3 regions of the Musicola paradisiaca NCPPB 2511 genome follow, and region 1 is predicted to be linked to each of the others. Evidence: predicted binding sites of a transcription regulator. Region 1 holds the regulator's gene; each other region holds the start of a gene.

Region 1 (4,201 bases):
AGACAGTTTTGACCAATGTTGTTGGAAACGTTCATTCCAGGCCATCAGGGTACGATCATAATCAGCGCCGAAGCTGTGCCAGTCTTCCATAATCAGATACGGTTCGCTGGTTTGCGCAATATGGCGCACCGATGGCAGGCAGCCATTGGGAAATATGTATTTGTTAATCCAGGGGTCGACTTTCAGGTCGGTCTGATTGGCGCCGATGGTATGTAACAAAAACAATCCATTAGGCTTGAGATTGCGGCTGACTACGTGGAAGTAGGTGTCGTAATTCTTCGGCCCTACGTGCTCGAACATGCCGACGGAAACGATGCGATCAAACTGGTGATTGAGGTCACGATAATCCAGCAGTTGAATATCGACGTCCAGATCCTGACAGCGTTGCTGCGCCAGTTTTTGTTGCTCGCGGGAGATGGTTACGCCAGTCACGGCAACACCGTAATAGCGTGCGGCGAATTCAGCGAGGCCGCCCCAGCCGCAACCGATATCCAGCAGTGTCATTCCCTGGCGTAGTTGTAGCTTTTCGCAGATCATGCGCAATTTGTCTTGCTGAGCCTGCTCCAGCGTTTCGGCTTGTTTCCAGTAGCCGCAGGAGTATTGCATGTACGGATCTAACATCTGGGTGAACAGATCATTGCCAAGGTCATAATGCTCCTTGCCGACGATCCAGGCGCGACGTCGGGATTGCAGGTTGGTCAGCCGCGCCGTGAGTATCCGGAGAGTATCCCGCCAGCGGACAGGCAGACGGTTCTCCAGCCCCGCCCGCAATACGCGGTGGAAAAACATATCCAGTCGCTCACATTCCCACCAGCCGTCCATGTAACTTTCACCCAATCCCAACGAACCTTCGCGCAGAATGCGCTTGTATAAGTCAGGATTTTTGACCTGAATATCAAACGGGCAAGAGCCGTTGACGGTGATACCGGCAACCGACAGCATTTCGTTGATAATCTGGAACCAGGATGATTCAGGAGTACCCAGTTCCTCCACATAAGATGAACTCATAACTTCTCCCTACCTTGTCAGAATGATGTCGAACAAGGAACAACGTAGACAATTTTACCCGTAACGGTATCGGTGGAAAAAATCCATCGTCTACCTCTGATGTTCTCAGAGGAAAATAAGAGAAAAGCCGGTGCGAAGGGCATCTATCCCTGGTCGTGATGAACAGTGCGACGACCAATAGACAGGATAGAAAAAGATCGATCTTTCTTGATTACGAGTGTTGCGAAAGACAATGACAAGTGTATGACTGCTTCGTCCTGTGGACAAGTCCCGCTTGGGGCGAAGCAGTGTTGAAGGTTTAGAAATCGGCGTTGAATAAGAAAGTCATCTGACTAACGGCGGTAATCCCGGAATGGGCCGTCAGAAACTGAGCGCCGCTCGATCAGCGTTGGATGGACTTCGATCATCTGCGATTCTTCTCGTTTGCTGGTGATGCGATCGAGCAGCATCGAGAATGCCGCCTGCCCCAAACGTTGTTTAGGTTGATGGATCGTGGTCAACGCTGGCGTGAAATAGCGGGAGTGCCGGACGTTATCATACCCGATCACCGAAATATCCTGCGGTACGCGCAATCCAATCTCATCGGCGGCGCAGATGGCGCCCATTGCCATGATATCGCCGCCGCAGAAAACGGCGGTCGGGCGTTGTTTCTGCGCCAGAATCTGATGCATAGCCCGGTAGCCGGACTCCGGCTCGAAGTCACCCTGAACTATCCACTCTTCCCGGATGGGAATGTCCGCCTCTTTCAGTGCTTTGAGAAAACCCAGATAACGGCCGCTGCCTGTATTTCGTTCTTGTGGCCCGGGAATGACGCCGATATCGCGATGACCTCGTTCGATCAGATACCGCCCGGCCATATAGCCGCCGGAAAAAGCGTTGTCGATGATGGTATCGGTGAAATCACTGTGTGCTTCACCCCAGTCCATCACTACCATGGGGATATGACGATAATCTGCCAACATCGTCAGTAATGCTGGTGGATATTCCGCACACATGACCAGCAGCCCGTCGACACGTTTTTGCGCCAACATGGAAAGGTACGCGCGTTGTTTATCCAACTCATTGTGGGAGTTGCATAACACCAGCGTATAGCCTTTGGCATAACAGCTGTTTTCCACCGCTTCAATGATCTCGGCGAAGTACGGCGCTTCACTGGAGGTCGCCAACAGCCCGATTGATTTTGTATGGTTGACTTTCAAACTGCGTGCGACGGCGCTGGGGGAATAATGTAGTTCTTTAATGGCCGCACGTACTGCGGCTTTGGTCTCTTCGGCGACGAAACGTGTTTTATTGATCACGTGAGACACGGTTGTGGTCGAAACGCCAGCACGTTTTGCCACATCTTTGATCGTTGCCATGCAGAATGACTCCTGAACCTACTTGTTACAGCAGTAAGTATATTGTTAATCGTTTGCCTGCGTGGATCCTGCTTTTGCCTGGACAAAAGTCGGATTTCAGAAGGAGAGTGCCGAGAGATACCTGAAGGGCAGGGCTGACGCTTCACCAACGCAAACGCAGTGTGTTCGGTAAACTGCGGATTTTGTCTGATCTGGGCGGAAAGTGGAAGAGGTAATTCATATTATCTCTGTGACAGATAAGCAGGTTTTTTCTGTGTAATCCGGTAATAATGCTGCCATCGTGCTATAGAGCGCATGAACTATACTGTTCCCGATGCATGTTCGGTAGCTTAATTATCAAGATGACCCGAAAGTGAATTAAAGGAGAGTGCTATGGATACCAATCTGAAAATGTCGCTATTTACGACGTTCGTCTCACTGACCGTCATCGTTATTATGGGGTTGACTGCGGTTCTTAACTGATACGGTGAAAAGCGTCTGATAAGCGGTATCCGCAGTCAGAGCTTGTGTTTTCTGAGAACCTCTCGCTTTACGGCGGGAGGTTTTTTTGTCTCTCTAAAAAACCTCCCGAGTAAAGGAGCTTATGGTCTTACGGTTGCAGAAGGCGACTTAACGGATGGTTTTTGGGGTCACGACACGGCGAGCGCCAACATAATGCTCTTGCCAGTAATCTTCGCTTAACTTGCTGATTTTAATATCAGCACCGGAGCGAGGCGACTGAATAAAACGGCCATTGCCCAGATAAACCCCTACGTGATCCGCTGCTCCCCGGTTAGTGATACGGAAAAACACCAGGTCGCCGCTTTCCAGTTCGGCCTTCTTGATGGGGGCGGCGTCGCGTAGATGAAACATTTCGTTGGCGGTACGCGGAATCGGGATTTTCACCAGATCTTTGTAGGCGTAATAGACCAACCCGCTGCAATCAAAACCGGCAGACGGCGAAGAACCACCCCATTGGTAATGTTTACCAATCTGGCTCATCAGTTTGCTCATTGCCGCAGTTTTCGCGTGTTGATAGCGCTTTTTATGTACGGCATTTAAGGCCAGCGTTGTTTTATCCTGCTTGCCCTTCGTCGTTTTGCCGTGTACGGCGCTGATGTTTTCACCGTCGCTTTCCGCCAGGCCTTTTTTGTGCTTATTAGCCGCCTGGGCCGCCTCTGGTTTCTTGATGGCAGCGGCATGACGATTTTTCTGGGCGGTTTCATGTATGTTGTTTTTATTCCCGCCATGAGCGACCGGTTCTTGTTTGATGACGGTTTTATTGGCCTGATGTGACTCTTTCGCTGGTGCGTTTCTACTGTTGGCGATGCGGTTTGCCTGAGGCGACATCACTTTCTTTGTCGATGCGCTGTCGGTATGTGTGGTTTTCTTGTTGTGAGAGGGGGCCGCAGTTTGGTCTTTTGTGGTTGTTTTACTGTCGATGTTTTTGGATGCGGATTTACCGTGGCGAGCTACAGCCGGCGTCAGTGTGTTTTTTTTCACATCCTCTTTTTTCTCTGGTGCGGAAGCAACGCCTTTTCTGGCGCTTTTGACCAGCTTATGTTTTTTGGCTGCTTCATCAGCATTGACGTTATCCACGCTGGCTTTGCGCGGTGATGCCGCTGAATGTGTCGCTGCCTGAGCCAAAGAAAAAAGGTTACTGAAAACCAATAAAAAAAGCGTAATAAGTAAACGCATCATTATTCTGACCGAATGTTGTCCTCAATCGTTCAATCCGCAGAGTATTCCTGAAACTGGTTCGATAAAAAAGTCGGATTCGGTGTTTCTTCATTACAAAATAGTGAGAAATCATTAATGGCAGCTTTTTACTGTGCAATTGTTGCCCTGCCCGTCGA
Region 2 (4,201 bases), 1.2 Mb from region 1:
TGCGTCAACACCCAATATTGGCTGCTGTGCCTGTCAAGCAAGGTGGCGAACCAGGCGGGCAAAGCCTTTTCGCCATGCCCCAATAACGCATAGGCAGCGCCGACGAAACGTACCGGCAACCAATCCAACCAGTGCAACAGCGTATCGATGCCGGAATGCGCTCGTTCCAACGGCGTATGGTGGCGAGCCAGACAGCTTTGACGAGCGCGCAGAATCGAATAACCGACCAACGCCACCGGGCCGTAGGGCCCGGCGACAACAAACCAGAACAACGGGGCCAGATAACAGCGAAAGTTAATCCACAACAGCGCGTTCTGTAGCTCTTTCAGACGTTCGCGCTCGCCGGCATCCTGCGGTAAACCGTGAATCAACGCCAGCTCTTCTTCCATCTCGCGGCAAGCGTCGGCCTCACCGCGTTGTACTGACGCCAGATAACGCCGATAGTGTTGCCTGACTTCGCCGGCGCCGATGCACAACAGCCCGATGGCAATCCACAACAGCAATAATGGCAAGCCGAACAACCAACCGCTCGCCAGCCACAGCAGGATCACGACCACCCCCATACCGCCAAACGCCAGCAACAACGTTTGAAGAAAGGAAGGCGCGGGAAGATAACGAAAAATCACTTCAAGATGGTGATCCAGCTGCCAGTGTTTCCCCAACTTAAATAAGCGTTCCCACCCCAACACCAACAATAGGGTAAACAGCGTCATCAGTAATTACTCCTCTTCTCCATTCGAGTTTTCCCCTTGCCATTGATGTTGATAGCGCGGCCAGTCAAACGCAGAACCGGGGTCGGTTTTACGGCCGGGCGCGATATCGCTATGGCCGGTAATGCGCGCCGACGTAATGGGGTATTCACCATGCAATACGCGAGTGACCTCGGCTAGCGCCGTGTACTGCGCATCGGTAAACGGCGTGCTATCTGTTCCTTCCAGTTCAATGCCGATAGAAAAATCATTGCACCGTTCACGTCCTTCAAAACAGGAAACGCCTGCATGCCAGGCGCGTCGTTCGAAAGACACGTACTGAACGATTTCGCCATCTCGCCGAATCAGGCAATGCGCCGACACCCGTAACTGGCTGATGGTTGCAAAATACGGATGCGCATCGCCATTCAGCGTACCGGTAAACAGCTGATCGATATAAGGCCCGCCAAACTCCCCCGGCGGCAGGCTGATATTATGAATAACCAGCAATGACGGCTTTTCGTCATCCGGCCGCGCATCCTGATGCGGCGACAGTACGCGCCGGACGCCCGTCAGCCAGCCCTGCTCCATCCTCATTCCGTCTTCTCCTCTACATCAGGCCGCCAATCGCCGGCTATCAGCCTTGATAACGCCCGCCCTACCCGTTCAGGGTTCAACTCAATCAAGGGGTAAACCTGAACCCCGTCGCCATTGCGCATGCGTTCCCCGCCATCCCGCAATAGTACCGCATATCCCGTATCCGGGATGCGTCAAAACACCGATGCCCGTCATTGGCGCCAACCGAGGAAATTAACCGCCTGCCGGCATGCCGAATCAAAGGACTTCTGGTATGCTGCATCCCCCTCACGGCCGGAGGCCGCCGCATCCCGTCGTTCCTGCCTCTGGCAGTCGTAGCGGCGCGCTTCCCACGTTTTGAGGCAACCACCTGCCGGATCGCATTAGTTTGTTCCGGCGCTATTTATTCCGTTATTTATGCCGTAAACCCGGCCAGCTCATTATGAAAAATATCCTTGCGCTATGCGCAGTAACGACCTTGTCGTACAGCACGCCAACTCTTGCCGATGAAAATACCCCTCAATACCTCTCTGACTGGTGGCATCAGAGCGTCAATGTCGTCGGCAGTTATCACACCCGTTTCGGCCCCCAATTGAATAACGACGTCTACCTCGAATACGAAGCGTTTGCACATAAGGACTGGTTCGATTTCTACGGTTACGTCGATGTGCCGAAAGTCTTCGGCGCAGGCAATACCCCCGATCGCGGCATCTGGGATAAAGGCTCACCGCTGTTTATGGAAATTGAACCCCGCTTCTCCATCGACAAACTGACCAATACCCCGTTGGGTTTCGGCCCGTTTAAAGAGTGGTATGTCGCCAACAACATCATTTACGATCAGGGCAGAAATAACGACTCCCGTCAGAGCACCTGGTATGTCGGGCTGGGCACCGATATCGATACCGGAACCGACCTCTCTCTGTCCGCCAACGTCTATGCCAAATATCAAGGGCAAAACTATGCCGCGCCGAATGAAGATCGGTGGGACGGCTACCGTTTCAAAATCAAATACGTTTATCCGATCGCGGACGCACTGGGCGGCAAACTGACCTATATCGGCTTCACCAATTTCGATTTCGGTTCCGACCTGCGCAATGCAGCGGGCGCTTCCCGCACCAGCAATGCCATCGCTTCCAGCCATATTCTGGCGCTGAACTATGCACACTGGCATTACTCGGTGGTTGCCCGCTATTTCCATAATGGCGGTCAGTGGGCGGAGGGTACCGAGCTTGATTTCGGACGCGGCCCGTTCAATGTTCGCTCAACCGGATGGGGCTACTATCTGGTCGCCGGTTACAACTTCTAATCCACCCGCCACATTGGCGCTCTGATGCAAGCAGAGCGCCAAATCATAAGCAACACACTGAATAATAAAGATAAATAAATTGGATGCTCCGCAACAAACAGGGTAGCATAGGTGCCCGGCTAACCCTGGAGTAAGAAGATGACCACACGCCGTTATAGTCAGGAACAGCGCCGTACTGAGCTGCTCAATCGTATCGCAAATGATATTCCCGTCAGCGTACAACAGGCGCTAAGCGAAGATCTGGGAGGAGAAGTCAGTCTGGATCAGGATATTACCGCTCAGTTGCTGCCTGACGATAAACCGGCCGCCGCCGTGATCATTACCCGTGAAGCCGGCATTTTCTGCGGCCAGCGCTGGCTGGAAGAAGTGTTCTTCCAGTTGGGAGGCGGCGTCGACGTGAAATGGCTGGTGCAGGACGGCGACACGCTGAAAGAAAACCAGCCGCTGTGCCGCCTGCAAGGCTCCTCCCGTCAACTACTGACCGGCGAACGCACCGCACTGAATTTCCTGCAAACGCTTTCCGGCGTCGCTACCGAAGTCAATCGTTACGTACAACGCCTGACCGGTACTCATACCCAGTTGCTGGATACGCGCAAAACGTTGCCGGGTCTTCGCACTGCGCTGAAATACGCCGTACTGTGCGGTGGCGGCAGTAACCATCGTCTTGGCCTGGCCGACGCCTTTCTGATCAAGGAAAACCATATTATCGCCGCCGGTTCCATCCGCAAGGCGGTGGAGCAGGCGTTCCGACTGCGTCAGGATGTGCCGATCGAAGTTGAAGTAGAAACATTGGACGAATTGCAGCAAGCGCTGGATGCCGGCGCCGACATCATCATGCTGGATAATTTTACGTTGGACGCTATCCGTACCGCCGTGCAACAAGCCCATGGGCGGGCACAACTTGAGGTCTCCGGCAACGTCACACTGGATACGCTGCGCGATTACGCCGAAACCGGCGTGGACTACATTTCCGTCGGCGCACTGACCAAGCACGTCAGGGCGCTGGATCTCTCCATGCGCTTTGACTAACGCGCGATGCCAGGCTCTCCGCCCCACCGGGGAGCCGGCCACACCGACGAAAAACCAACGCCAGTAATCACACGCGATGCCATCTTTACCGCCTCATCCCCCTCCCTGCCTGATGCTGAGTAGCCGCTCGCAAAAAATTGCCAACACGACACACCGCCGCTAATTTTCGGTGCGAAGCCGTTTCCCGATCCTGTTTTCCACCGTCGTCAGTCACTCTACCGTCAACTATGCTGCCGACATCCGCCACACCAGGGAAAAGGGCTATGAGACACCAGGGATTCACATTGATAGAACTGATGGTGGTGATTGTAATCATCGCCATCCTGAGCACGCTGGGCATCCCGGCGTATCAGGGCTACCTGCAGAAAGCCGCGATGACGGACATGCTGCAAACCATGGTTTCCTATAAGACTGCTATCGATATCTGCGGGCTCAGCAACGCGGGCTTCGGCAGCTGTTCCGCAGGAAATCAGGGGATCCCGGTGGCCGCCAGCTCCCGCTATGTCAGCGCTATTGCCGTCAACCAGGGCGTGATCACGCTGACGGGGCAATCAACGTTACAGGGATTGAGCGTCGTCATGACACCGGAATGGAACAGCCA
Region 3 (4,201 bases), 1.9 Mb from region 1:
TTCCAGCGCGTTCTCTTTCTGCCCGGCCTGAATAAAATCGTGTCCCAGCAGACGGACGACGCCGCTATCCAGCGTTTCCAGCCCGTTGACGGTTCTGATCAATGTGGTTTTCCCCGAGCCTGACGGCCCGATGATCGAGACGACTTCGCCCGGTTTGACCGCCAGACTGATATCGTGCAACACCGGCTTGCCGTTGAAGCTTTTGCTGATGCGCTGCAGTTCCAGAATGGGTTTGGCCGAAGGGCTGGCGGCGTGTTTGGTGTCGGCGGTAATGGGCGGCAGGGCCCGGCGTTCGGCAGCGGCATCGAACGGTTGTGGCGTACGCTGCTGGACGTCCATGCGTTTTTCCAGCCACCCGATCAGCCGCTCGAACAGGGTAACGATCAGTACGTAATAGCAGGCCACCGCCAGCAGCGTTTCCAGTACCTTGAAGTTTTCGGTGTAAAGCCGCTGGCCGACCATCAGAATTTCGGACAGGGATATCACCGATACTAGCGAGGTCAGTTTGACAATGGTAATAAACTCATTCACCAGCGTGGGCAGCGAGATGCGCAGCGCTTGCGGAATAACGATATAGAAGCGTATCTGGGCCGCGCGCAATCCCAGTGCACGCCCCGCTTCGAACTGGCCTTTTTGTACTGATAGCAGGCCGCCACGGTGAATTTCCGCGATGTAGGCCGTTTCGCTGACGATAAGCGCAATCAGCCCAGCGCTGAATGGATCTGACAACAGTCCTGCGGTCAGCGGAAATATCTGAGGCAGGTTAAAGATGAAAATCAGCAGCACCAGCAGCGGTAAGCTGCGGAACAGCCAGATATACACGGACGCCAGCCGCCGGACGCCGGACAAGCGCGATTGTTTGCCCAGCGCCACCAGTAGGCCGAGCACAATCCCTGCGCACCAGGTCAGTACGCTGAGCTGTACCACCAGCCAGCTTGCCTGCCAGAAATCGGCGTAGGCGAACAGCTCGAGCAGATAAGGCCAGTCAAAATTCATAACATCTCCACTTTCGGGGGGATACCGATCGGTTAAGCGTTGCCATCGGCAAAGCGCTTGCAGGGCGGGGTATTGACGGTCCCCCCGCACTGCGCGTTTCTTTGGGTTGGCTTAACGAAACGGCGTCACGCCGACAAAGCGCCGTTACAGCGTGCCTGCCAGCGCTTTTTCCACTTCCTGGTCGTCTGGCATCTGTACGTTGTATTTCTTCAGCAGTTGTTCATAACTGCCGTCGCTGATCTTTTGTTCGAACGCCTTTTTCAGATCGGCCAGCAGTTCCGGGTTGTCTTTGCTGACCGCCAACCCCACTACGACGGGATAAACGATGCTGGTGGTAGATATTTTCAGTTTGCCGCCGGTCTTCTCCACGCTGGATTTGGCGACCGCAGCGTCTTCATATTGCACGTCCACCGCGCCGGACATCAGCGCCTGGGTTGCCTCCGGCGAGGTTGGGAACTCCTGAACGGTGATGGGCCCCTGTCCGTGGGGTTTACAGTAATCGGTGGACACTTTGTTCAAGCGGGCGATCCAGGCGCCGCCCTTGATGGAGCTGACGCGCTTGCCGCATAACTCTTCCGGCGTTTTCGGTGTAAAGGCGCTGTGGGTCAGCACCAGGAAGGCGCCGCCGGTTTTCATATACGGCAGGAATGAAACCTGTGCAGCTCGCTCCGGCGTAACGTAAAGCGTGGAGGCAACGACATCGAATTTACTGGCTTTGATGCCGAGAATCAGGCTGGCGAAGCGGGTATCTTTCACTTCGGGTTTGAGTTTCAGCGGTGCGCCGATCAGTGCCATTAGCTCGGCGTCGAAACCGGCGGGTTGGTTATTTTGCAGGTAGTTGTACGGTGGATAGGTCAGATCCGATCCGATGGTCAATACGCCGGGTTGCAGCGTACGGGCTTGCCCGGTCAACGGCAGCAATAACAGGGGCAATGAACAGATCAGGCCTTTCAGTATGGTTTTCATGGCGCTCTCCTGGTGTCGGTATGGTTTAAATTGTTCAACAATAAATAAGCATTATTAGTGCCATTTTTTATTTTTTTTAATGAAAGCGCTGAATTTATCGATGGTTGGCTAATGATTAACACCGTTAGCTGCGTGGTTGACACCTGTTGTCGCAGAGCACGGGGGCGGGAAATGCACCGTTTTTGTGCTCTGCAGTGGTGCAAGTCTTGGCATGACCATCGCGGGCAGCCATGTCCCCGCTGACCTGAAATAATCTAATTTTGCCGGTTTTTCGCATTATTTTATCTAATCCATTGTGGGTTGTTTGGATAATATCCCTCTCTGTTATTTTCCTATTTTTGTTTTTATTTTTACAAATTGGTTATTTATTGGATTTTATTTTTATATTTTTTATTTTTATTGGTTTTTTATGTTTATACGGCGGAGGGGACGTTTAATGTGCTGCTTTGAGTTTATATAGATAAACTTATGGATAAGGGAGTGGTGAAGCATAGGTAACGGTGGTAAGTTCAGTGCCAAGATAAACGTTTGCGCAGTGAAAGAAGCACTGTCTTGCACCGTTGACCGAGAGGGAAAAGATGGCAAAGCAAACCCCGTTGTATGAGCAGCACCTGGCCGATGGCGCCAAAATGGTGGATTTTCACGGCTGGATGATGCCGCTGCATTACGGTTCTCAACTGGAAGAACACCACACGGTGCGCAGTAGCGCCGGCATGTTTGATGTTTCACACATGACGATCGTGGATCTGCATGGCGCGCGCACCCGCGAGTTTTTGCGTTATCTGCTGGCAAACGATGTCGCCAGATTGACGCAACCGGGCAAGGCGTTGTACAGCGCCATGCTGACGCCGTCCGCCGGTGTGATTGATGACCTGATCGTCTACTTTTTGCGGGAAGATTATTTCCGCCTGGTGGTCAATTCCGCCACGCGCGAAAAAGATCTGGCCTGGATCCGCGAGCAGGCGGCGCCTTTCTCGGTGGAGATCCGCGAGCGTGACGATCTGTCGCTGATCGCCGTACAGGGGCCGCTGGCGCAGGAGAAAACCCGCAGTTTGTTCAGCGATGCCCAGCGTGAGCAGGTAGCGGGCATGAAACCGTTTTTTGGCGTACAGGCTGATAACCTGTTCGTCGCCACCACTGGCTATACTGGCGAAGCGGGCTATGAAATCGCGCTGCCGCGGGAGCTGGCGGTCAGTTTCTGGCAGCAACTGCTGGCGGCCGGTGTGAAGCCCTGCGGGCTCGGCGCTCGTGATACCTTGCGCCTGGAAGCGGGCATGAATCTCTATGGTCAGGATATGGACGAAACGGTTTCGCCGCTGGCCGCCAACATGGGATGGACTATCGTCTGGCAGCCGGACGATCGCCGGTTTATCGGGCGTGATGCGCTGGAGCGTCAGCGTGATGCGGGCACCGAACAATTGGTGGGTCTGGTGATGACGGAGAAAGGGGTATTGCGTCATGGCCAGACGGTGCAGTTTACTGATGATCAGGGCGTGGTGCGCGAAGGGGTGATCACCAGCGGGTCGTTCTCGCCCACACTGGGTGTCAGCATCGCGTTGGCCCGTGTTCCGCAGGGGATTGGCGAGCAGGCAATCGTTCTGATTCGCAACCGTGAGATGCCGGTGCGCGTGACCAAACCGAATTTTGTTCGCGCGGGCAAAGCGGTTGTTCAGTTTTAATTTTGGCTTGAATGGAAGGAGAAGGTAGCAATGAGCAGCAATGTTCCGGCAGAACTAAAATATACCTCGTCTCATGAATGGGTGATGGCGGAGGGTAACGGTGTTTATAGCATCGGTATCACTGAACATGCCCAGGAGCTGTTGGGTGATATGGTCTTCATCGATCTGCCGGAAATCGGCAGCGTGGTGAACGCGGGTGATGACTGCGCCGTGGCGGAGTCCGTGAAGGCGGCGTCGGATGTGTACGCGCCGATCAGCGGTGAAATCGTGGCTGTCAACGATGAGCTGGAAGGCGCTCCTGAGCTGGTCAACAGCGCGCCTTACGCGGAGGGTTGGTTGTTCCGTATCAAAGCGTCTGACGAATCCGAACTGAACGAACTGCTGGATGCCGCAGGCTACCAGGCGCTGTTGGAAGAAGAAGACGGCGACGAAGACGAGTAATTGAGATGCCCCGTTCACCCTTGCCGTGGCGGGGCATTTTGTTGTCCGCTTGATTTTGTGTGATGCAGGAAACTCCCCTAATGACCCAGACTCTCAGTCAACTTGAACAGAACAGCGCT

The links. Region 1 encodes PurR, which represses purine synthesis genes. Its sites were predicted from a motif close to CANGCAAACGTTTGCNTG; they were not measured.
Region 2: a site for PurR is predicted at 1,625-1,642, ahead of DPA2511_RS03440 (nucleoside-specific channel-forming protein Tsx). Genes of this name have one in related genera too.
Region 3: a site for PurR is predicted at 2,480-2,497, ahead of gcvT (glycine cleavage system aminomethyltransferase GcvT). Genes of this name have one in related genera too.

Annotation. Positions count from the first base shown of each region.
Region 1 covers NZ_CM001857.1:1,986,285-1,990,485, forward strand. Annotated here, with positions in the region: gene cfa (cyclopropane fatty acyl phospholipid synthase) at 1-1,008, opposite strand, end outside; gene purR (HTH-type transcriptional repressor PurR) at 1,341-2,366, opposite strand; gene cydH (cytochrome bd-I oxidase subunit CydH) at 2,739-2,828, shown strand; gene DPA2511_RS08685 (C40 family peptidase) at 2,976-4,046, opposite strand.
Region 2 covers NZ_CM001857.1:736,757-740,957, reverse strand. Annotated here, with positions in the region: gene ampE (beta-lactamase regulator AmpE) at 1-713, opposite strand, end outside; gene ampD (1,6-anhydro-N-acetylmuramyl-L-alanine amidase AmpD) at 720-1,286, opposite strand; gene DPA2511_RS03440 (nucleoside-specific channel-forming protein Tsx) at 1,708-2,571, shown strand; gene nadC (carboxylating nicotinate-nucleotide diphosphorylase) at 2,710-3,600, shown strand; gene ppdD (prepilin peptidase-dependent pilin) at 3,864-4,201, shown strand, end outside.
Region 3 covers NZ_CM001857.1:3,849,157-3,853,357, reverse strand. Annotated here, with positions in the region: gene DPA2511_RS16965 (amino acid ABC transporter permease/ATP-binding protein) at 1-996, opposite strand, end outside; gene DPA2511_RS16960 (ABC transporter substrate-binding protein) at 1,141-1,962, opposite strand; gene gcvT (glycine cleavage system aminomethyltransferase GcvT) at 2,541-3,641, shown strand; gene gcvH (glycine cleavage system protein GcvH) at 3,672-4,082, shown strand; gene gcvP (aminomethyl-transferring glycine dehydrogenase) at 4,163-4,201, shown strand, end outside.